DNA from 3 places in the Enterobacter kobei genome. Region 3 is predicted to be linked to each of the others. Evidence: predicted binding sites of a transcription regulator. Region 3 holds the regulator's gene; each other region holds the start of a gene.

The links. Region 3 encodes Fur, which represses iron uptake genes when iron is present. Its sites were predicted from a motif close to ATAATAATGAGAACNACTATCAA; they were not measured.
Region 1: bfd (bacterioferritin-associated ferredoxin) is a predicted target of Fur. The motif match lies at 4,552-4,574, and genes of this name have one in related genera.
Region 2: exbB (tol-pal system-associated acyl-CoA thioesterase) is a predicted target of Fur. The motif match lies at 5,412-5,434, and genes of this name have one in related genera.

Annotation. Positions count from the first base shown of each region.
Region 1 is NZ_CP017181.1:4,439,988-4,447,235, forward strand. Features, by position in the region: gene BFV64_RS21595 (PulJ/GspJ family protein) at 1-391, shown strand, start outside; gene gspK (type II secretion system minor pseudopilin GspK) at 388-1,347, shown strand; gene gspL (type II secretion system protein GspL) at 1,280-2,488, shown strand; gene gspM (type II secretion system protein M) at 2,481-2,954, shown strand; gene BFV64_RS24760 (prepilin peptidase) at 2,956-3,669, shown strand; gene bfr (bacterioferritin) at 3,771-4,250, opposite strand; gene bfd (bacterioferritin-associated ferredoxin) at 4,323-4,517, opposite strand; gene tuf (elongation factor Tu) at 4,697-5,881, opposite strand; gene fusA (elongation factor G) at 5,951-7,248, opposite strand, start outside.
Region 2 is NZ_CP017181.1:4,040,733-4,047,980, reverse strand. Features, by position in the region: gene dkgA (2,5-didehydrogluconate reductase DkgA) at 16-843, opposite strand; gene yqhD (alcohol dehydrogenase) at 949-2,112, opposite strand; gene BFV64_RS19550 (AraC family transcriptional regulator) at 2,308-3,207, shown strand; gene yghB (DedA family general envelope maintenance protein YghB) at 3,254-3,913, opposite strand; gene metC (cystathionine beta-lyase) at 4,057-5,244, opposite strand; gene exbB (tol-pal system-associated acyl-CoA thioesterase) at 5,496-6,227, shown strand; gene exbD (TonB system transport protein ExbD) at 6,232-6,657, shown strand; gene BFV64_RS19525 (hypothetical protein) at 6,700-7,149, opposite strand; gene BFV64_RS19520 (hypothetical protein) at 7,151-7,248, opposite strand, start outside.
Region 3 is NZ_CP017181.1:1,291,404-1,298,651, reverse strand. Features, by position in the region: gene seqA (replication initiation negative regulator SeqA) at 1-358, opposite strand, end outside; gene ybfF (esterase) at 542-1,315, shown strand; gene ybfE (LexA regulated protein) at 1,444-1,731, shown strand; gene fldA (flavodoxin FldA) at 1,887-2,417, shown strand; gene fur (ferric iron uptake transcriptional regulator) at 2,705-3,151, shown strand; gene chiQ (ChiQ/YbfN family lipoprotein) at 3,289-3,615, opposite strand; gene chiP (chitoporin ChiP) at 3,663-5,060, opposite strand; gene glnS (glutamine--tRNA ligase) at 5,508-7,175, opposite strand.

The DNA of each region.
Region 1 (7,248 bases), 1.7 Mb from region 3:
GTATGTCCCGCGGAAAAACCGGCAAACACCGCTCCCCTTCTTGTGTGAAAAAGAGAGCGTAATTTTCACAACACAAACCCGGGATCCCGCAATGCCTTTTGGGGCAACGTTCGTTTTAACGACCGTCCACTGGTATATCGAAAACGACACATTATTCCGTGCAGTACGCTACTCATCCGACAGTGAAAAGGACGTGGCACCACAGCCACTGCTGGATCATGTCTCCCATTTTTCTGCAACAATGACGCCAGCGGATGAAAAGAGCGTGTCAACGACAGCCACGATAACGCTGGAGCGTGACGGTAAAGCGGAAATAACCCGACACGTTGTCCTGCCCGGCTGGTTTCCGGAAAAAAAAGCCGCCAGCCAACCTGCAGGAGCGACGCAATGAACACGCAAAAAGGTTCTGCATTGCTGATCGTTTTAATGATTCTGGCGCTGATGGCTGCGCTGGCAGCAGAGATGACGATAAGTTTTCAGGTTCAGCTCCAGCGCACCCGGCGCATCAATGATAGCCTGCAGGGGAAATACGCTCTGCTCTACGCTGAAGCACAATCTATGGCACGTTTTCAGGAGAAGCCTCGAGACGTACTCACCCACTCGGAGAGTCCTGGCGACGACACCGACGTCAGCTGGCAGATAAACGATCTGCACCATTGCTACAACCTGAACGCACTGAAGAATACGCCGGAAGAACCACTGGCGACGCCACCGTATGAAATCAGCGTGTTTTATGCCCTACTGGAGAAGCTCGCCGTTGAAAAATACCGGGCAGAAGAGATCGCACAATCCATCGCAGACTACATCGATGATAACGACTCAACGCGCGTTAAAGGTGCAGAAGACGAATACTATCAACATAGTCAGCCAGGCTACCTGACCGCCGGTCAGGTGCTCTTTTTACCCACAGAAGTGCGCAAAATTAAAGGGATGACTGACGCGCTTTATCAAAAACTCGCCCCTTTTATCTGCACCCGATTCAGCAGTGACCTCGCCATTAATATCAATACCCTTACTGAGCAGCAAGCGCCGCTTCTGGCAGCCCTCTTCCTCAACAATATCAGCTTGTCAGATGCAAAAATGCTCCTGAAAAAACGTCCTGTAAATGGCTGGGAAAAGGTAGAGGATTTTCTTTACCAGGCCCAACAGGATTTCAGCGCAGCAAAACCGCTGGTGGATTCGCTTAAAAAACAGATTACAACCAGCAGCAGTTATTTTTTGACCACATCCACGGTTCATGAGGGTGACCTTACCTTTGGTATGCGCACATTTTTCATTTATGACGAAAAAACTAAAACACTCAAACTCTATTTACGCCAGCTTACGGATGGCAGTAGCGAACAATAAAGCAGTTAACGTCCCTGCGACGAAACTGCTTATCCGCCTTTCTGGATCGACGCCGAACGTCCTTGAATGGGTGGAATATGATGGATGTGGCTACAGCCAGGTTCAGAGTCTGACAACAGAACAGTTGCCGGAGATTGCCGCACGCCCGGCATCAGGATGCACTCATCTCGTTATTCCGGCCCAAAAGGCAACGAGCAGAATAATCGTCATCCCAGACGAAAATTACGAACTGACCGATCAAAAACTTCAGTGGCTTGCGGATGAAACACTGGACGAAGGCATGCCCTCGCTGCACTGGACGCTACTCTCTCGGGAGGGAACGCGAGTTTCCGTCATTGGCGTTGACGCCGACTGGCTTATGTCCCAGCTTCGTCTCTTTGCCGGGGCTGGTTTTAACGTCACGCATGCGACGATTGACGCCCTTCGCTTGCCAGCCTGTGAAAGCGGCTGGACGGTATTATCAGACAGCGGTGGATGGTTGCTCAGAACGCATGAGAACAGTGTTGCCCATCTGACAGAACCCTGGCTGGCACAGCTGCTAGCGCATTATCCCCCGCAAGAGGTCGTCAGCTACGGTCCACTGCCAGCTGGCCTTTCCGCGAAGGAAACGCGTCCCGCATGTCATAGTTTGACACTCTATACACAGGAACCACCCGCTAACCTTTTGCACGGGAAAATGCGCCCGCCAGCCCCGCGCTCTTTCTGGAACACCAATATCAAACGCATGGCGCTTTGCAGCATTTTCCTGTTAGCCGTGAGTGCGTGTCTGGCTCAGGCTGTCGTGTATTTGCAACTTCGGGAGTATGAAAAACAGCTGAGCCACACACTGACGCAGCAATGGCAACGTTATATTCCAGAAAACAGGCATACCCGTAATCTGCGTACCTATTTACCCAGGCAGCTACAGCAACGATCGCCTGCCCCCTATTTGCTCTTACAACAGCTTCAGGCTCATCTGTCCGCTTTCCCGGAACTGGCGCTGGAAGGGTTGAGTTATAACCCGGCACGTAATGATTTACGTCTTTTTATTTCTACCCGCGATGAGCAACAGATCCAGGCGTTTTTAAATCAAAAACTGGCTGGCTACTCACTCAAAGTCGATAAACATGAACAGGGATTATGGACGATTCGAAATGATTAAACGCGCTCAGGAATGGTTTCACCAAAAAGATCCGCGTGAACAGCGGCTGCTACTCGCACTGCTTGTCTGCGGTGTCAGCATTCTTTTCTGGTTTGGGCTCTACCAGCCCCTGAAGCAGGCTACGGACACCATGCAATCCCGCTATGCTAAGGTGCAACGCGATCTGCAGTGGTTGCAGAAACAGGTTTCGGCTGCAGCTCTTCTTCCGGAAAAGAGACCATCAGGCTCCCTGGAGAATCAGGTTAAAAGCAGTTTGCACATGCTGGGCACTGCCGCAAAACTCCAGCGCACCGATAGCGGAGAACTGACTGTATCGGCCGACGCTCTCAGGATGGACGCTTTTATGAACTGGCTGGCAGTGCTACAGGGAGACTACGGTCTGCGGATTGCGGAACTTGAATTCCACGCCAGTGAACAGGGTACGGACACTATAATCCTGACGCGCCTGACGCTCGGAGTGAAATAAAATGGATAGCTCACTGGTTACTCTGTTTCTCATCATTGGCCTGCTGTCAGGAACCGCAATGGGTATACTCACCTGGCGTTTGCCTGCCGAGATTTTACGACCGTCTTCGACAGGCGAGGCGGGTTCAACGTCAGAGTTTACGTTCTCTGGCTCCCGGTGCTGCCAGTGTCAAACCCCACTGTTCTGGTACGACACGGTTCCCCTGCTCGGCTGGATGCTTCTCAAAGGGAAATGTCGCCACTGCGGCCAGCCTGTTTCAACACGCTATCCCTTGCTGGAAGGGCTTTGTGCGATGATGGCCGTCATTTGCTATGCCCTCCATCCAGCATCAATGATAATGTCACTGGCGCTTTTTCTGTTCTTTTGGTTTGTACTCGCACTCAGCGTGATCGATCTGCAGCATTACCTTTTACCCGACAAGCTCACGCTACCGTTACTGTGGGTTGGCCTGTTGTTTAATGCCTTTTTTGGCCCTGTTTCCTCCCAGGACGCCATTGTGGGTGCCGCTGCCGGCTATTTAATTCTGTGGCTGCTCTACTGGCTGGTCCGCTTAATCTGTCACAAAGAAGGGATCGGTTACGGGGATTTCAAGATGCTTGCGGCAGTGGGCGCCTGGTGCGGCTGGCGAGAGGTACCCGTGATCCTTTACGTAGCGTCAATCGCTGGGATCTTTTACGGGCTTCTGCTGTGGGTAAAAAAAAGGGCATTTCGGTGACCCGATACCTTTCGGTCCGGCACTGGCACTGAGCGGCTGGGGCTGTTTCTGCTGGGCAACGCTGTGAGGAGGCAGGAAGGAGGGTTTCCTTCCTGTATCAACTACTCTTTTTCTTCGCGGATTTGCGCCTGCAGATAGTTTTGAATACCCAGCTTATCGATCAAATCCAACTCGGTTTCCAGCCAGTCTATATGGCCTTCTTCATCGGCAAGGATCTCAATCATCATGTCACGGCTGACATAATCAAAAACGCTGTCGGCATAGGCAATGGCTTCACGGAGATCTTTGGCACCTTCAAGTTCCAGCCTGAGGTCGGAACGTAGCATCTCCTCGACATCTTCACCGATGCCCAGCTTGCCGAGATCCTGCAGGTTTGGAATACCTTCAAGGAATAAAATGCGCTCGATATATTTATCGGCGTGTTTCATCTCATCTATAGATTCATGGTACTCAACGTCGTTCAGACGTTTAAGTCCCCAGTTTTTGAACATTCTCGCGTGAAGAAAGTACTGGTTGATTGCGACAAGCTCATTTCCCAATAATTTATTGAGATAACTTATGATTTTAACATCACCTTTCATTATATAGTCCCTCCGCTTCCACTCATTGAAGCGTAGATCGGGCTACGGGGATGTCAAAAAAAAGATGGGCGCTTACGCGATCTCTTTGTATTCCGGGATCTGCATCAACTCGTCCTGCATGATTTCACGTGCAGCACGTACACATTTACCGCATTGATTTCCAACCGGAACAAATTTGCGAAGCTGCTGAAATGACTGTGGCTGAAACTGGCGAACGGCCTGACGTATTTTTTTGTCGCTTACACCATTACATAAACAAACGTACATAGAGACTCCCGTTCAAATTATGCGCAAAGTGTAAGTGAGAATGGTTATGATTACAATAGCACAAACGCCAGAATACGGGGCGGGTGCAGGCAAAAAATGCGAAAGTTTGTGACAACACCTGAGCAGCACAAAACAAAAAAGGACGCCGAAGCGTCCTTTTTTAATTCGGGGATAATTAATTAGCCCAGAACTTTAGCAACAACGCCCGCGCCAACGGTACGGCCGCCTTCACGGATTGCGAAACGCAGACCGTCGTCCATCGCGATTGGGTGGATCAGAGTCACAACCATCTTGATGTTGTCGCCTGGCATTACCATCTCAACGCCTTCTGGCAGTTCGATGGTACCGGTCACGTCAGTTGTACGGAAGTAGAACTGTGGACGGTAGCCTTTGAAGAACGGAGTATGACGGCCGCCTTCGTCTTTGGACAGGATGTACACTTCAGATTCGAACTTGGTGTGTGGCTTGATTGAGCCTGGCTTCGCCAGAACCTGACCACGTTCGATTTCTTCACGTTTGATACCACGCAGCAGAACACCAACGTTCTCACCAGCACGGCCTTCGTCCAGCAGTTTGCGGAACATTTCAACGCCAGTACAGGTAGACTTCGCAGTCTCTTTGATACCAACGATTTCAACTTCTTCACCAACTTTGATGATACCGCGCTCTACACGACCGGTAACAACGGTACCACGACCGGAGATGGAGAATACGTCTTCGATTGGCAGCAGGAATGGCTTGTCAATCGCACGCTCTGGTTCTGGGATGTAAGAATCCAGGAAGCCAGCCAGTTCGATGATTTTCTCTTCCCACTCTGCTTCGCCTTCCAGCGCTTTCAGCGCGGAACCACGAACGATTGGGGTGTCGTCGCCTGGGAAATCGTACTGAGACAGCAGTTCACGAACTTCCATCTCTACCAGTTCCAGCAGTTCTTCGTCATCAACCATGTCGCACTTGTTCAGGAACACGATGATGTAAGGAACGCCTACCTGACGACCCAGCAGGATGTGCTCACGAGTCTGAGGCATTGGGCCGTCAGTCGCAGCAACAACCAGGATCGCGCCGTCCATCTGCGCAGCACCGGTGATCATGTTTTTAACATAGTCGGCGTGGCCTGGGCAGTCTACGTGTGCGTAGTGGCGAGTCGGGGTGTCATATTCAACGTGAGAAGTGTTGATGGTGATACCACGAGCTTTTTCTTCTGGTGCGTTATCGATCTGGTCGAATGCACGAGCAGCACCGCCGTAGGTTTTAGCCAGAACGGTAGTGATTGCAGCAGTCAGGGTAGTTTTACCATGGTCAACGTGGCCGATAGTACCAACGTTAACGTGCGGTTTTGTACGTTCAAATTTTTCTTTAGACACGGCTATATTCCTTACTATAGTGCTCTCCCCTTCGGAGAGAGCACGGGACTTAGGTTTTAATCCTGTGGATTACTTACCACGGGCTTCAATAACGGCCTGAGCAACGTTGTTAGGCGCATCATCATACTTCAGGAATTCCATGGTGTATGATGCACGACCTTTGGTCAGAGAACGCAGCTGAGTTGCATATCCGAACATTTCAGACAGCGGAACTTCAGCGTGGATCTTAACGCCAGTTACTTCAGATTCCTGACCACGCAGCATACCGCGACGACGGCTCAAGTCACCGATAACGTCACCGGTGTTCTCTTCAGGAGTTTCTACTTCAACCTTCATGATTGGCTCAAGCAGAACTGGTTTTGCTTTCTTAAAGCCTTCTTTAAAGGCAATAGACGCAGCCAGTTTAAACGCCAGTTCAGAGGAGTCAACGTCGTGGTAAGAACCGAAGTGCAGACGGATACCCATGTCAACAACTGGGTAGCCAGCCAGAGGGCCCGCTTTCAGCTGTTCCTGGATGCCTTTATCAACGGCTGGGATGTATTCGCCAGGAATTACACCACCTTTGATGTCGTTGATGAACTCGTAACCTTTCGGGTTAGAGCCCGGCTCCAGTGGGTACATGTCGATCACAACGTGACCGTACTGACCGCGACCACCAGACTGCTTAGCGTGTTTACCTTCAACATCGGTAACTTTCGCGCGAATCGCTTCGCGGTAAGCAACCTGAGGTTTACCCACGTTCGCTTCAACGTTGAATTCACGCTTCATACGGTCAACGATGATGTCCAGGTGCAGTTCACCCATACCAGCGATGATGGTCTGGTTAGATTCTTCATCAGTCCATACGCGGAATGATGGGTCTTCTTTCGCCAGACGGCCCAGAGCCAGACCCATTTTTTCCTGGTCAGCTTTGGTTTTTGGTTCAACCGCGATGGAGATTACCGGCTCTGGGAATTCCATACGCTCCAGAATGATCGGGTGATCCGGGTCACACAGGGTGTCACCAGTGGTCACGTCTTTCAGACCGATAGCTGCAGCGATGTCGCCCGCACGAACTTCTTTGATCTCTTCACGTTTGTTAGCGTGCATCTGTACGATACGGCCAAAACGCTCACGCGCCGCTTTCACGGAGTTCAGGATGGTGTCACCGGAGTTAACCACACCAGAGTAAACGCGGAAGAAGGTCAGGTTACCCACGAATGGGTCGGTAGCAATTTTGAACGCCAGTGCAGAGAACGGCTCGTCGTCGCTTGCGTGACGCTCAGCCGGAGTATCTTTACCGTCGTCCAGGATGCCGTTGATCGCAGGAACGTCAACCGGGGATGGCAGGTAGTCAACTACCGCATCCAGCATCGCCTGAACACCTT
Region 2 (7,248 bases), 2.1 Mb from region 3:
GCCACCCGGCTTTTTTTAACCGCCAAACTGATCCGGGTCCGGCCCTAAGCGTTTGCCCTTCTCCAGCTTCGCAATCTCACCCAGCTCATCTTTGTCCAGGCGGAAATCCCAGACGTCGAAGTTCTCGGCAATACGTGATGGCGTGACTGATTTCGGAATAACGACCAGGCCGTTGTCCAGATGCCAGCGAATGACGATCTGTGCGGGCGTTTTGCCGTATTTATCCGCCAGGTCGCGGATGATTTTCTGATCGAAGACCCCCTCGCCACCCTGCGCCAGGGGGCTCCAGGATTCAGTCTGGATCTTGTGGGTCGCATTCCAGGCGTGAAGCTGGCGCTGCTGCATCAGCGGGTGCAGCTCGATCTGGTTAATCACCGGTGCGATGCCTGTCTCATCAATCAGGCGCTGCAGGTGATGAACCTGGAAGTTACAGACGCCGATGCTTTTCACCAGCCCCTCTTTTTGCAGTTCAATCATCCCTTTCCAGGCATCAACATAATGGTCGATGGCGGGAACCGGCCAGTGCATCAGATACAGATCGACGAAATCGAGCTGAAGTTTCTCCAGACTCTCCTGCAGGGCTTCGCGAGGGCGTTTTTGATCGTCATTCCACAGTTTCGTGGTAATGAATAATTCATCGCGGGGGACGCCGGCGCTGGCCAGTGCAGTGCCTACGCCGTCCTCGTTTTTGTAGGCGGCGGCGGTATCAATTGACCGATAGCCGACTTCCAGGGCTTTATGAATGGCGGAGACGACCTCGTCGTTACCGGCTTTCCATACACCTAGCCCCAACTGGGGCATCACGTTGCCATCCTGCAGCTTGATTACGGTTTGGTTTGCCATTTTTCCTCCTTCAGGTGCGCATCGCCGGAGGGGGGCTCCGGCGATGGGGTGTGCATTAAGTCTGGACGAAATGTCAAAAAACGAAAGTCGGGAGGACAAAAACGCTTAGCGTGCCGCTTCGTAGATACGGCGGCTGACGTCCAGCGTGATGTCACCGTGCTCGCCCAGTTGGGTCATGCCGTGCGCGTCGAGTTTCTCCAGCAGAGCAGGGATAGAACTGCCATCCAGGCCGTAGCCAGACAGGCGCGTTGGTACGCCCAGGCTTTCGAAGAAGTTGCGTGTCGCTTCGATGGCCGCGTCAATACGCGCATCGTCAGAACCCTCGGTGATGTTCCACACGCGCTCTGCGTACTGCAGCAGTTTGGCGCGTTTGGTATCCCGTTTTTCGTTCCACAGCGCAGGCAGAACCACCGCCAGCGTCTGAGCGTGATCGAGACCGTGCATCGCCGTCAGTTCGTGACCCAGCATGTGGGTCGCCCAGTCCAGCGGCACGCCTGCGCCGATCAGACCGTTCAGCGCCTGCGTTGCCGCCCACATGACGTTGGCACGAACGTCATAATTTTCCGGCTCTTTCAGCGCTTTCGGACCTTCTTCAACCAGCGTCAGCAGAATGCCTTCCGCGAAACGATCCTGAATTTTGGCATTCACCGGGTAGGTCACGTACTGCTCAACGGTGTGAACAAAGGCATCAACCACACCGTTCGCTACCTGACGTGCAGGCAGGGTATAGGTGTAAACCGGGTCGAGGATAGCGAAGACAGGCTGCACGTGCTCGTTCATAAAGGCCTGTTTGTCACCGGTGGTTTTACGGGAGATCACTGCGCCTTTGTTGGATTCGGAACCGGTGGCTGGCAGGGTCAGCACGGAGCCCATCGGGATTGCGCTTTTAATGTCGCTGCCGCGGGTTTCCAGGATGTGCCACGGGTCAACGCCGTCAGCGTAGTGCGCTGCCGCCGCGATGAACTTCGTGCCATCCAGAACGGAACCGCCACCGACCGCCAGCAGGAAAGTAATGTTTTCTTCACGGGCGATTTTTACCGCATTCATCAGCGTTTCGTAAGACGGGTTTGGCTCGATGCCGCCGAACTCACGCACGTCCAGACCGTCCAGGGCGCTGTAAACCTGATCCAGCACGCCGGTTTTTTTCACGCTGCCGCCACCGTAGGTGATCAGGACACGCGCATCAGCGGGGATCTGCGCACGCAGGTCAGCGATTGCGTCTTTGCCAAACAGAATGCGGGTTGGGGTATGGAGATTAAAATTGTTCATTGCTCGTTCCCTTTAGTGGGTGAAAAACCGTGGCGGCACTGATGCCTGCCTGATGCTGCACATTGTGGCGCTCCGGGACCAGGCTCTCAATGCACATTCCTGCCAATGTCTTGCCCATTTCTACAGAGCGCTGGAGAAACCTCGGGAAAGTGCGCAAACTGTGAAAGTCGGAAAACGTACCCGGAGTAACGAAAAATGAACCGTGAAGCGATCTGCCTTCAGCTTACCGCGCAGATTAAGAGACTGATAGATAATAAAAATAGTGTCAGCGATCCGTTGCCTGATATTCGTCTGCTCTATGGCACGCAGCCCGGGACGCGCACGCCAGTGATGTACCAGCCGGGCATCGTTTTTCTCTTTTCGGGCCATAAAATTGGTTATATCAATGACCGCGTGTTCCGCTACGACACCAATGAATATCTGCTTCTGACAGTACCTTTACCCTTTGAATGTGAAACTTTCGCGACAGAGGAGGTCCCGCTGGCGGGTATTCGCGTTAATGTCGATATCCTTCAGTTGCAGGAACTGCTGATGGAGATAGGCGAAGATGAACTCTTCCAGCCGTCGATGGCTTCAAGCGGGATTAACTCGGCCACGCTGTCTGAAGAGATCCTGTGCGCCATCGAGCGTCTGCTGGACGTCATGGAGCGGCCGCTGGACGCGCGTATCCTGGGCAAGCAGATCATTCGCGAAATTCTCTATCATGTACTGCTGGGCCCCGGCGGGGGAGCGCTGCTGGCGCTGGTGAGCCGACAGACCCACTTCAGTCTGATAAGCCGCGTGCTCAAGCGTATTGAGAGCCAGTACACGGAAAACCTCAGCGTCGATCAGCTCGCCGCGGAAGCGAACATGAGTGTCTCGGCGTTTCACCATAACTTTAAATCGGTGACCAGCACCTCGCCGCTGCAATACCTCAAGACCTACCGGCTGCATAAGGCGCGGATGCTGATGATCCACGACGGCATGAAGGCCAGCGCGGCGGCAATGCGGGTGGGCTATGAGAGTGCGTCGCAGTTTAGTCGGGAGTTTAAGCGCTATTTCGGCGTCACGCCGGGAGAAGATGCGTCGCGTATACGAACGATGCAGGGCGCCTGACGAGAAACGTAGGCCGGGTAAGGCGTAGCCGCCACCCGGCTTTTGTTTATGCGCTGCAGTACTTTTTCTTAATCACCACCGCAATGGTTCCCACCAGCCCGGCTACCAGCAGGAAAATCGGCAGCACCATCAGGAATGTCATCACCTGATCTTCATGGTGTTTCACAAAGGGGATCATATTCAGCGCGTAGCCTAACGTGGTCACGACCCCCACCCACAGCAGGCCGCTCAGCCAGTTGAAGAACTGAAAACGGCGGTTCGACAGGCCGGAAATACCCGCCATGGTGGGCAGCAGGGTGCGAATAAAAGCCAGAAAACGTCCGGCCAGCAGCGCCAGCAGGCCGTGTCGGTCAAACATACAGGTCGCCCGCTGATGATATTTATGCGGTAACTGCGCCAGCCAGCCTTTTACGACGCGCGTATTCCCCAGCCAGCGGCCCTGCAGATAGCTCAGCCAGCAGCCCAGGCTCGCGGCAGAGGTGAGGATAACCATCGTTGGCGTAAAGTCCATAACGCCTTTACCGATCAATGCCCCGGCAAGCAAAAGCAAACTGTCACCGGGTAAAAACGAGGCTGGCAGTAATCCATTTTCCAGAAACAGCGTTGCGAACATCACGAAATAGACGACGCCTATAACGTGCGGATCCGCCAGTGCGGCAAAATCATGTTGCCAGAGCGCCGCGATAATATCTTGAATAACAGCCATGGACTTTCCTGTGGAACAGCAGAGATAACGCTATTGTACTCCCAATTATACCTGCCGGGATTGATCGCAGGCGCAACTCATGCAGACTTTTCTGCTTGCAGTGTTAAGAAAAGCGTCCGGGGAGTACATTTTCAGCGAGCACTCTACACGATACGTTCAAACCCTGCTGATAAATCCGCAATTAAATCGTCCACATTTTCTAAACCGATGTGCAGGCGAATCAGGGTGCCGCTGAAGTCCACTTCGCCGCCAGGGCGCAGAGCCGCGATTTGCTCCGGCTGATTAGGCAGGATCAGGGACTCAAAACCGCCCCAGGAGTAGGCCATGCTGAAGAGGGTAAAGTGATCCAGATAGTTTGCCAGTTCGTCATTATCTAGCCGTTTTTTAAGCACAAACGAGAACAACCCGCTGCTGCCCGTAAAGTCACGTTGCCAGAATTCATGGCCTTTACTGCCCGCAAGCGCAGGATGATTAACGCGCTCAACCTGTGGATGCTGAGCCAGCCACTCTGCCACTTTCAGGCTGCTTTCATGGTGTTGACGCAGGCGAACCCCCAGCGTGCGGATACCGCGGCTGGTCATGTAGGCTGTATCTGCATCGACCATCTGGCCCATCAGGTAGGCATTTTCACGCAGCTGATCCCAGCAGCGCGCGTTAGATACTGCTGTGCCAATCATCCCGTCTGAATGGCCAATCAGGTATTTCGTCGCCGCCTGAATCGAGATATCAATGTCGAATTCCAGCGCTTTAAACAACACGCCCGCCGCCCAGGTGTTGTCGATCATGATGATCGCCTCCGGCGCTTTGCTGCGCACGGCCTTCACGATAGCCGGTACGTCGTGCACTTCCATGGTGATTGAACCGGGAGACTCCAGGAACACGATGCGCGTGTTTGGCTGAATAAGTTCGGCAATGCCTGCGCCAATCAGCGGATCGAACCACCCGGTAGTGACGCCGAGTTTACTGAGTATTTTGGTGCAGAAGTCCTGGCTGGGTTCATAGGCGGTGTTGGTCATCAGGATATGGTCGCCCTGTTCCACAAACGCCAGAATGGTATTGGCGACCGCAGCCGCACCGCACGGGAACAGCGCGCAGCCCGCACCGCCTTCCAGCTCGCACATCGCTTCCTGCAGAGAAAAATGGGTTAGCGTGCCGCGACGGCCATAAAACAGCCCGCCTTTTGCGCGGTTACGCGTGGCGATTTTTTTCTCCTCAACGGTGTCAAACACCAGGGAGGAGGCGCGTTGAATCACGCTGTTAACCGAACCCTGCGTATATTTTTTGCTGCGTCCGGCCTGTACCAGCGTGGTATCAAGATGCTTCTTAGTCATGTTCGCTAACCCTGTTTTTATACGTCTGGACGTCCAGACTACCACGATTGTGAAAAACTTCACCCGCATGCTTATCGAATAAGCAGAAAATATTAGCAAAAAACCGCATAAGAAATTTTTACTGCGTAAGCGCAAGGAAAGTGAGCGAAAATTACGGCACCATGCAAATACTAATGAGAACTACTATCAATTCGACGACGTTTTGATATTATTACGTTCAGATTTTGTGATTTGCGTCCTGGAGATACAGAGTGGGTAATAATTTGATGCAGACGGATCTCTCCGTTTGGGGCATGTATCAACATGCTGACATCGTGGTTAAGATTGTGATGATCGGCCTGATTCTGGCGTCCGTTGTCACCTGGGCTATCTTCTTCAGCAAAAGCGCCGAGCTGCTTTCGCAGAAGCGTCGCCTCAAGCGGGAACAGCAGCAGTTGGCAGAAGCCCGCTCTCTGGATCAGGCGTCTGATATAACCTCATCCTTCCACGCAAAAAGCCTGACCACCCTGTTAGTGAACGAAGCGCAGAACGAGCTGGAACTCTCCGCTGGCAGTGAAGATAACGAAGGCATTAAAGAGCGTACCGGTTTCCGTCTGGAGCGTCGCGTTGCGGCCGTTGGCCGACACATGGGACGTGGTAATGGTTATCTGGCTACCATTGGCGCAATTTCGCCGTTCGTCGGTCTTTTCGGTACGGTCTGGGGCATCATGAACAGCTTTATCGGTATCGCTCAGACTCAAACCACCAACCTGGCGGTTGTTGCGCCCGGTATCGCAGAAGCGCTGCTGGCGACGGCGATTGGTCTGGTCGCGGCGATTCCGGCAGTCGTTATCTATAACATTTTCGCGCGTATGATTGGCAGCTACAAAGCCACGCTCGGTGACGTTGCCGCTCAGGTTCTGCTGCTGCAAAGCCGCGATCTCGACCTGAATGCCAGCGCCGTGAAACCGGTGCATGCGGCGTCTAAACTGCGCGTAGGTTGATATTATGGCGATGCGTCTAAACGAAAATCTGGACGATAACGGTGAAATGCATGAGATCAACGTGACGCCGTTTATCGACGTCATGCTGGTTCTGCTGATTATCTTTATGGTCGCTGCGCCGCTGGCGACGGTGGACGTGAAGGTGAATCTGCCGGCCTCGTCCAGCCAGCCGCAGCCGCGTCCGGAAAAGCCCATCTATCTTTCGGTGAAAGCGGATAAATCGATGTTCCTGGGTAACGAACCGGTAACGGATGCTTCGGTTATTCCGGCGCTGGATCAGCTAACCGGCGGCAAGAAAGACACCACCGTCTTCTTCCGTGCGGACAAAACCGTCGACTACGAAACCATGATGAAGGTGATGGACACGCTGCATCAGGCGGGTTATCTGAAGATTGGACTGGTCGGCGAAGAGAAAGCGGCCAAAAAATAGTAAAGAAGCTGGCGAAAGCCGGCTTTTTTTATGTCTGTCGGTTTATGCGTTTTTATTATCCGTCTGCGCGGCAGAGGAGGTTGCCAGCGTGTCTTCGTCGAGCGCAACGCAGGTGACGTTTGAGGTACGGTACTCACCGGCTGACAGCTTGCGCGTCAGGCGCAGGGTGGCGACTTCTCTGGCAAGCAGATACTGATAGTTGGCCTCGAGCCGGCCCAGCAGCTTCTCTTTCAGCTCGGGTTGCTGCTCGATGAGGCTATTTATCACCGCACCGTAAATCTCTTCTTTGACCTGTAGCGGGTAAATCTCGCGGCGATTCTGCCATTTCAGCCGCACCAGCGTCGCCGGAATCGATACCAGGTCTTGCGTAATACGCGTCATCTCGATATTTTTTGTGTTTCTCAGGGCGTCGAGATTTTGCTTTAAGATAAATTCATCACTTTTTTTATCATCTAAAGTCAAATAAACGTCGTTGTCTTTAACTTCTTTCACGTTAATCTTCCCCAAGGGTATAAAAAATAGGGTTGTTTTTTTCACGCGTAATTAGATTAAGCCAAATTTCATTGCCCGCTTCATTTATTTCTTTTGTTT
Region 3 (7,248 bases):
CGCGAGTACGACCGTGCAGCGACTCGGTCGCTTCAGCAAACGCTTTGTTATCCAGGGAGTAAAGTGTAGACAGCACCAGCATAAAGCGGTTAACCGCCTTTTTCTGCTCCGCATACTCGTCGGACAGCAGCAGCTCGCGCATCGCGCGTACTTTATCTTTTACCGGCGTCACGGCAGGCTTTGCTTGTGCAACAACGCTCGGCTGAGACACGACATCTTTGGTGACTGGGGTAGCAGGCTGTGAAGCGGCGGAAATTTTAAGCATGCGCCGTAAAATGTCGGACGCGCTCTCCCCGATATGCCGCGTTTGGCTGGCAATATACTGATAGAGTTCGTCATCAACTTCGATTGTTTTCATCTTAATCCAGTGCGATATCTTATCTGAATACAAGTCATTGGGATTATAAGGTCAAATCCCAACAGCGGATAGCGTCAAACCAGGTTGGCGGCAAAAGTCAGATTAAACTGGAACCTTGCGGCCGGGCGGCAGAATGGTCAACATGATACCCTAACCTGACAAACGTAAAAAAAGAACTTTGCCATGAAATTGAATACCCGAGCGCAAACTGCACAATCGCCGAACAATAATTCTCCCATCGTACTGGTTCATGGACTTTTTGGCAGCCTGGATAACCTGGGCGTGCTGGCGCGCGATCTGGTTACCGATCACGATATTTTACAGGTCGATATGCGCAACCACGGACTTTCCGGGCGCGCAGACGAGATGACCTACGCGGCAATGGCGCAGGATCTCCTGGATACGCTCGACGCCCACAACCTGCAGAAAGTGACCCTCATCGGGCATTCGATGGGTGGTAAAGCGGTTATGGCGCTCACAGCATTGGCACCTGAGCGAATTTCCGGGCTGGTGGTGATTGATGTCGCCCCAGTGGATTACGACGTTCGCCGTCACGATGAGATCTTCGCGGCAATTAATGCGGTGACGGAGGCCGGCGTTTCCACCCGTCAGCAGGCAGCAGCCGTGATGCGTGAGCATCTTGATGAAGAAGGCGTAGTGCAATTCCTGCTGAAATCGTTTGTTGAGGGGCAATGGCGTTTTAACGTCCCGGTGCTGTGGGACCAGTATAATAACATCGTGGGCTGGGAGGCCGTCCCCGCCTGGCCGCATCCTACCCTCTTCATTCGTGGCGGTAACTCGCCTTACGTTACTGATGCTTACCGCGACACGCTGCTGGCACAATTCCCGCAGGCGCGCGCCCATGTAATTGCCGGTGCCGGGCATTGGGTACATGCGGAAAAACCTGATGCAGTCCTGCGCGCCATTCGTCGCTATCTCACTGATACGGCAAATTGATTAAAAAGAGAGCGACTGGAAGACGACGGGCTTCCAGTCGTTGGCGTGCCGTTTTTGCTGATGTATGATGGCGCGCTTATCGCCCGGGCATTAGCAGGGCGGCTTGTTTCCCCCGAAGTCTCTGAATCATGGCCAAAGAACAAACGGACCGTACGACACTAGATCTGTTCGCGAATGAGCGTCGACCGGGACGACCGAAAACGAATCCGCTTTCGCGCGACGAACAGCTGCGTATTAATAAACGCAACCAGCTTAAACGCGATAAAAATCGTGGGCTTAAGCGTGTCGAATTGAAGCTCAATGCTGACGCAGTCGATGCGCTTAACGAGCTGGCGGAAGCGCGTAATATCAGCCGCAGCGAGCTCATTGAAGAGATGCTGATCGCCCAGCTTGAGACATTGCGCAGCCAGGCATAAGTCTGAAAAACCCCTTTTTTACCCTTTTCATGTAGCACAGAGTGCAGTCCTGCGCGATAGCGGTTTCCGCAGGGTTGCCTGTTCTGCTATTATTGCCCTTATCCGTGGCCGAATTGCGCCACCATACCATTAAGTTTCAAGAGGTTATTTTACTCATGGCAATCATCGGCATTTTCTTCGGCAGTGATACCGGCAATACCGAAAATATCGCAAAAAACATTCAGAAACAGCTCGGTAAAGACGTTGCTGATGTGCATGACATCGCCAAGAGCAGCAAAGAAGATCTCGAGGGCTACGACATTCTGCTGCTGGGTATTCCAACCTGGTACTACGGTGAAGCACAGTGCGACTGGGATGATTTCTTCCCAACGCTGGAAGAGGTGGACTTCAACGGCAAGCTGGTTGCCCTGTTTGGCTGTGGCGATCAGGAAGACTATGCCGAGTACTTCTGCGACGCACTGGGCACCATCCGCGACATCATTGAGCCGAACGGCGCCGTTATTGTCGGTCACTGGCCCACTGCCGGTTACCACTTTGAAGCCTCCAAAGGTCTTGCCGATGACGATCACTTCGTGGGTCTGGCCATCGACGAAGACCGTCAGCCTGAGCTGACCGCTGAGCGCGTAGAGAAGTGGGTTAAGCAGATCCGTGAAGAACTGCACCTGGACGATATTCTCAACGCCTGATTTTCGCGGCGCAACGGCGGTTGCGCCCGTTTTCCAGGTAAAACCGATTAAATTAATTGCTACAAACTTTTAACTTTTTCGCTCAGACCTGTACAATGTTTCCCTGGTAAAATGTGGTTTTCATTTCACAAGTTTGTCGGTGATACCCCATTTTTATAAGCATACTTTGCCTGAGACTTGCAGTTTTCATTTAGCCGTGGCAGTTCTATAATGAGACGCAATATCCAAGGTGCATTTTCTGTCACTTCTTTCAGAAGTGAATCGTTTAGCAACAGGACAGATTCCGCATGACTGACAACAATACCGCATTAAAGAAGGCTGGCCTGAAAGTAACGCTTCCTCGGTTAAAAATCCTCGAAGTGCTTCAGGGTCCAGACAACCACCATGTCAGTGCGGAAGACCTCTATAAACGTCTTATCGACATGGGTGAAGAGATTGGTCTGGCCACCGTTTATCGCGTGCTGAACCAGTTTGATGACGCGGGCATTGTTACCCGTCATAATTTCGAAGGCGGTAAATCTGTATTCGAACTGACCCAGCAGCATCACCACGATCACCTGATCTGCCTCGATTGCGGCAAGGTCATTGAATTCAGCGATGATTCCATCGAATCGCGTCAGCGTGAAATCGCCGCTCGTCATGGCATCCGCCTGACCAACCACAGCCTGTACCTGTATGGTCACTGCGCTGAAGGTGATTGCCGCGAAAATGAACACGCGCACGACGCAAAATAAGTCACGTTCATACTCTGAGCCAGCCGTAAGGCTGGCTTTTTTTTGCCTTAAAAAGCCCGGTGGCGCTGCGCCTGGGCCTACGGACTATGACGCCTTTGTAGGCCCGGTAAGCGCAGCGCCACCGGGCGTAAAGCAACTTAATTATTGTTATTGCGTATCTCGTTCCAGATCTTATCGCAACGCTTCGCGACTTCCTGATCGTTACCCGTTTTACGCGCCTGGATACAGGCCTGATAATCCATCACACGAATATTCTCCTGCGTCGCGAATTGCTCATGCGCCTTCTCTTTCTTCAGCACATTCAGTACGCTCTGACAGGCTTCAATTTTCTCCGGCGAGCCTTGTGCGGTATTAATACAGGCGCTGTAAGCCTCCTTCAGCCTGGAATCTTCCTTCGGTGCCTGAGGCTGAGCGCAGGCCACCAGCCCCGATGCAAGCATCGCGACAATTACGATTTTTTTCATCATATGCAGTCTCCGGTCCGGCGGGCCTTAACCCGCCGGAAGGTTCATCAGAAGATGGTGAATGGGGCAATAACCATGAATTTCACGTCACGTTCATCCTGGAAGATGTTGCCGTAACCGCCCGCATAGCTCGGGATATCGGAGTGGTTGTCATACTGAGTGAAGTGCAGTTTGAACATCGTGCCCTTCGCGCGCCCATCCTGCAGGGTATAGATAGCATCCAGGCTGTAGGAGGACTCTTTCAGGCGATAGTTTGGATCGTAGTACGCATCCGGTGTGGCCATGTCGCCAGGTTTTGCGTCCCAGGCGTAAGCGTAAGAAGCGCCCACTGCCCAACCCGGCAGGTTCCAGTTTTTCAGATCATACATTGCGCCGAAGAAGACCGCTTTTTCACCATTGGCGTTGAAGTCTGAGCGGTTATCCCACCAGATATCCAGACGACCGTTAGATGACGCGTAAGTTGGCGTCATACGTTGCAGGAAGTAGCCCTGCTGCCCTTCCGCCTTCACCCATGTCCCTTCCAGGCGTAAATCAACCTGGCCCACTTTATAGCCGAAAGTCAGCGCCTGCAGCCACGCGGTGCCGTCATAAATGTCGTTGACGCCGCCATCGCTGACCTTGTCACGCGTACCATAGAACTGGTAGCTGGTGCTCAGTGGACTTCCTGCGATATCAAATTTGTAGCTGGCTTTAGCAAAATACTGATCGATATAGCCTTCCGCCTGACCAAATGCGGCTTCCAGTACCAGATCGTTTTTAAAGTCGTATTTCGCGCCCAGCGAGTGGAGATAATCGACTTTGGTTTTCTTATCGTTCTGGTAGAACTTGTCCATTTCAATGTGCCATGGAGCCTTATACTCGTTGGTCCACATATAGGAGAAGCTCAACGCACCCGCATCACCATAGTCAAAGTTCGCCCCGGCTTCTGCACCCTGATAGGTACCTGGCATGAAGCTCCAGTGTGGTGCTAACAGCGTCTGGCCGGTTGGCTGAATATACCCTCCACGCGCCCAGACCGGGCCGTATTTAAATTTCGCTGCGGCCTTGTACAGGCTGATACCGCTCTTATCACCGGACCAGTCTTCATCGTAAGCTTTGTTGCTGGAGGAGAAGGCAATTTCGTTAGGGTGGCCGCTGTCGCCGTTTTCCGCCATTTCAATCGCGGTGAATGCAGCGATATCCAGGCCGAACATATCTGCGGCATAGCCTGACTGGAAGTCCAGGTTGGCGTTCCATGTGGAGTGAGAAAGGTTGGTTTTATATTTGTCTTCGGCGACGTCTTTACGGTCACGTTCACGCTGCCAGTAATAGATGCCGCCCGTGAGGGTAGAATCGTCGATGAAACCCGCAGCTTTCGCCTCAGGTGTAACAACCAGGCCAGACATTGCTGTCACACCGGCAATAGCCAGCGCCAGCGCACTACGTTTGCCACTGAACGTACGCATAGATTATTCCTCTTTGACGAATTAAAGCGCCTAAAACGGCGAAAATAAAAAAGACCAGGCGGTCAGGGGTAGTTATAAATACCCTCGAATTAACTACCGTCTTTAGGTTATTTTTCGCGACGCGAATTATCAATGCTTTTCATCAGGCAAAAGTCAGGATTATGACGAAGTGCACATAATTGGTAGTGCTTTGTAACATTTGGCCGGAAGCGTGATTTGGCGGGGGTATAGCAGCGTATTTCAGGGTATTAGAACATTAGAAATCGCGTATTTTGCGAAATTTGCCATTTTCAAAAACAGACAAACTTTTTTAAAAAAAATAAGTAGCACCACATTGACCAAAAATAACGGCGGACATTTTTACAACGCCACTTTAACGATATGATCATTAATAAAAAAAACGCCGCAATAAGCGGCGTTTGTTTCTCATTGACCAGAGCGGCGTTATTATTCGCCGATCTTGGTCCAGGTGTCACGCAGACCGACGGTACGGTTAAATACCGGTTTTTCCGCAGTGCTGTAACGGCTGTCCAGGCAGAAGTAACCTTCACGCTCGAACTGGAACGCTTTACCTGCTTCAGCTGTTTTCAGCGATGGCTCAGCATAACCCTGTTTGATCACCAGAGATTCCGGGTTGATCGTCGCCAGGAAGTCTTCCGCCGCACCCGGGTTAGGCACGCTGAAAAGACGATCGTACAGACGGATTTCTACCGGCAGCGCGTGAGAAGCGCTTACCCAGTGGATAACGCCTTTCACCTTGCGACCATCGGCAGGATCTTTGCTCAGCGTTTCGGCATCGTATGAACAGAAGATGGTGGTGATATTCCCTTCTGCATCTTTCTCTACGCGCTCGGCTTTGATCACGTAGGCGTTACGCAGACGGACTTCTTTACCCAGCACCAGACGCTTGTACTGCTTGTTGGCTTCTTCACGGAAGTCAGCGCGGTCGATCCAGATTTCACCGCTGAACGGTACGTCACGGCTTCCCATTTCCGGTTTGTTCGGATGGTTAGGCATGGCAACCAGCTCACTCGCACCCTGAGGATAGTTTTCGATAACCAGTTTTACCGGGTCGATAACCGCCATCGCGCGCGGGGCATTTTCGTTGAGGTCTTCACGAATGCAGGACTCCAGCGACGCCATTTCAATGGTGTTATCCTGCTTGGTCACGCCGATGCGCTTGCAGAACTCACGAATAGAAGCAGCGGTGTAGCCACGACGACGCAGACCAGAAATGGTCGGCATACGCGGGTCGTCCCAGCCCTCAACGTGCTTGTCAGTCACCAGCAGGTTCAGCTTACGCTTGGACATCACGGTGTATTCCAGATTCAGACGAGAGAACTCGTACTGACGCGGATGCACAGGGATGGTGATGTTATCCAGCACCCAGTCGTACAGGCGACGGTTGTCCTGGAACTCAAGCGTACACAGCGAGTGGGTAATGCCTTCCAGCGCATCGCTGATGCAGTGGGTGAAGTCGTACATCGGGTAGATGCACCACTTGTTACCGGTCTGGTGGTGTTCAGCAAACTTAATGCGGTACAGCACCGGATCGCGCATCACGATGAACGGAGAAGCCATGTCGATTTTGGCACGCAGACAGGCTTTGCCTTCTTCAAAACCACCCGCACGCATTTTTTCAAACAGCGCCAGGTTCTCTTCCACGCTGCGATCGCGGAACGGACTGTTTTTGCCAGGCTGCGTCAGCGTACCGCGGTATTCACGGATTTCATCCGCGGACAGTTCATCGACGTACGCCAGACCTTTGTTGATCAGCTCAACCGCGTAAGCGTACAGCTGATCAAAATAGTCAGAGGAGTAGCAGATATCGCCAGACCAGTTGAAGCCCAGCCATTGCACGTCGTTCTTGATGGACTCAACGTATTCGATGTCTTCTTTTACTGGGTTGGTGTCATCGAAACGCAGGTTGCACTGCCCCTGATAGTCTTGCGCAATGCCAAAGTTCAGGCAGATGGATTTCGCATGACCAATATGCAGGTAGCCGTTCGGCTCCGGCGGGAAGCGGGTATGCACCGTGGTGTGCTTACCACTGGCCAGATCTTCATCGATGATCTGACGAATAAAGTTACTCGGGCGGGCTTCAGCCTCACTCATCGTGGATTCCTCAAAGCGTAAACAACGTATAACGGCATATGATCTTATAAGCCGGACGTAGTGACAACCCTTA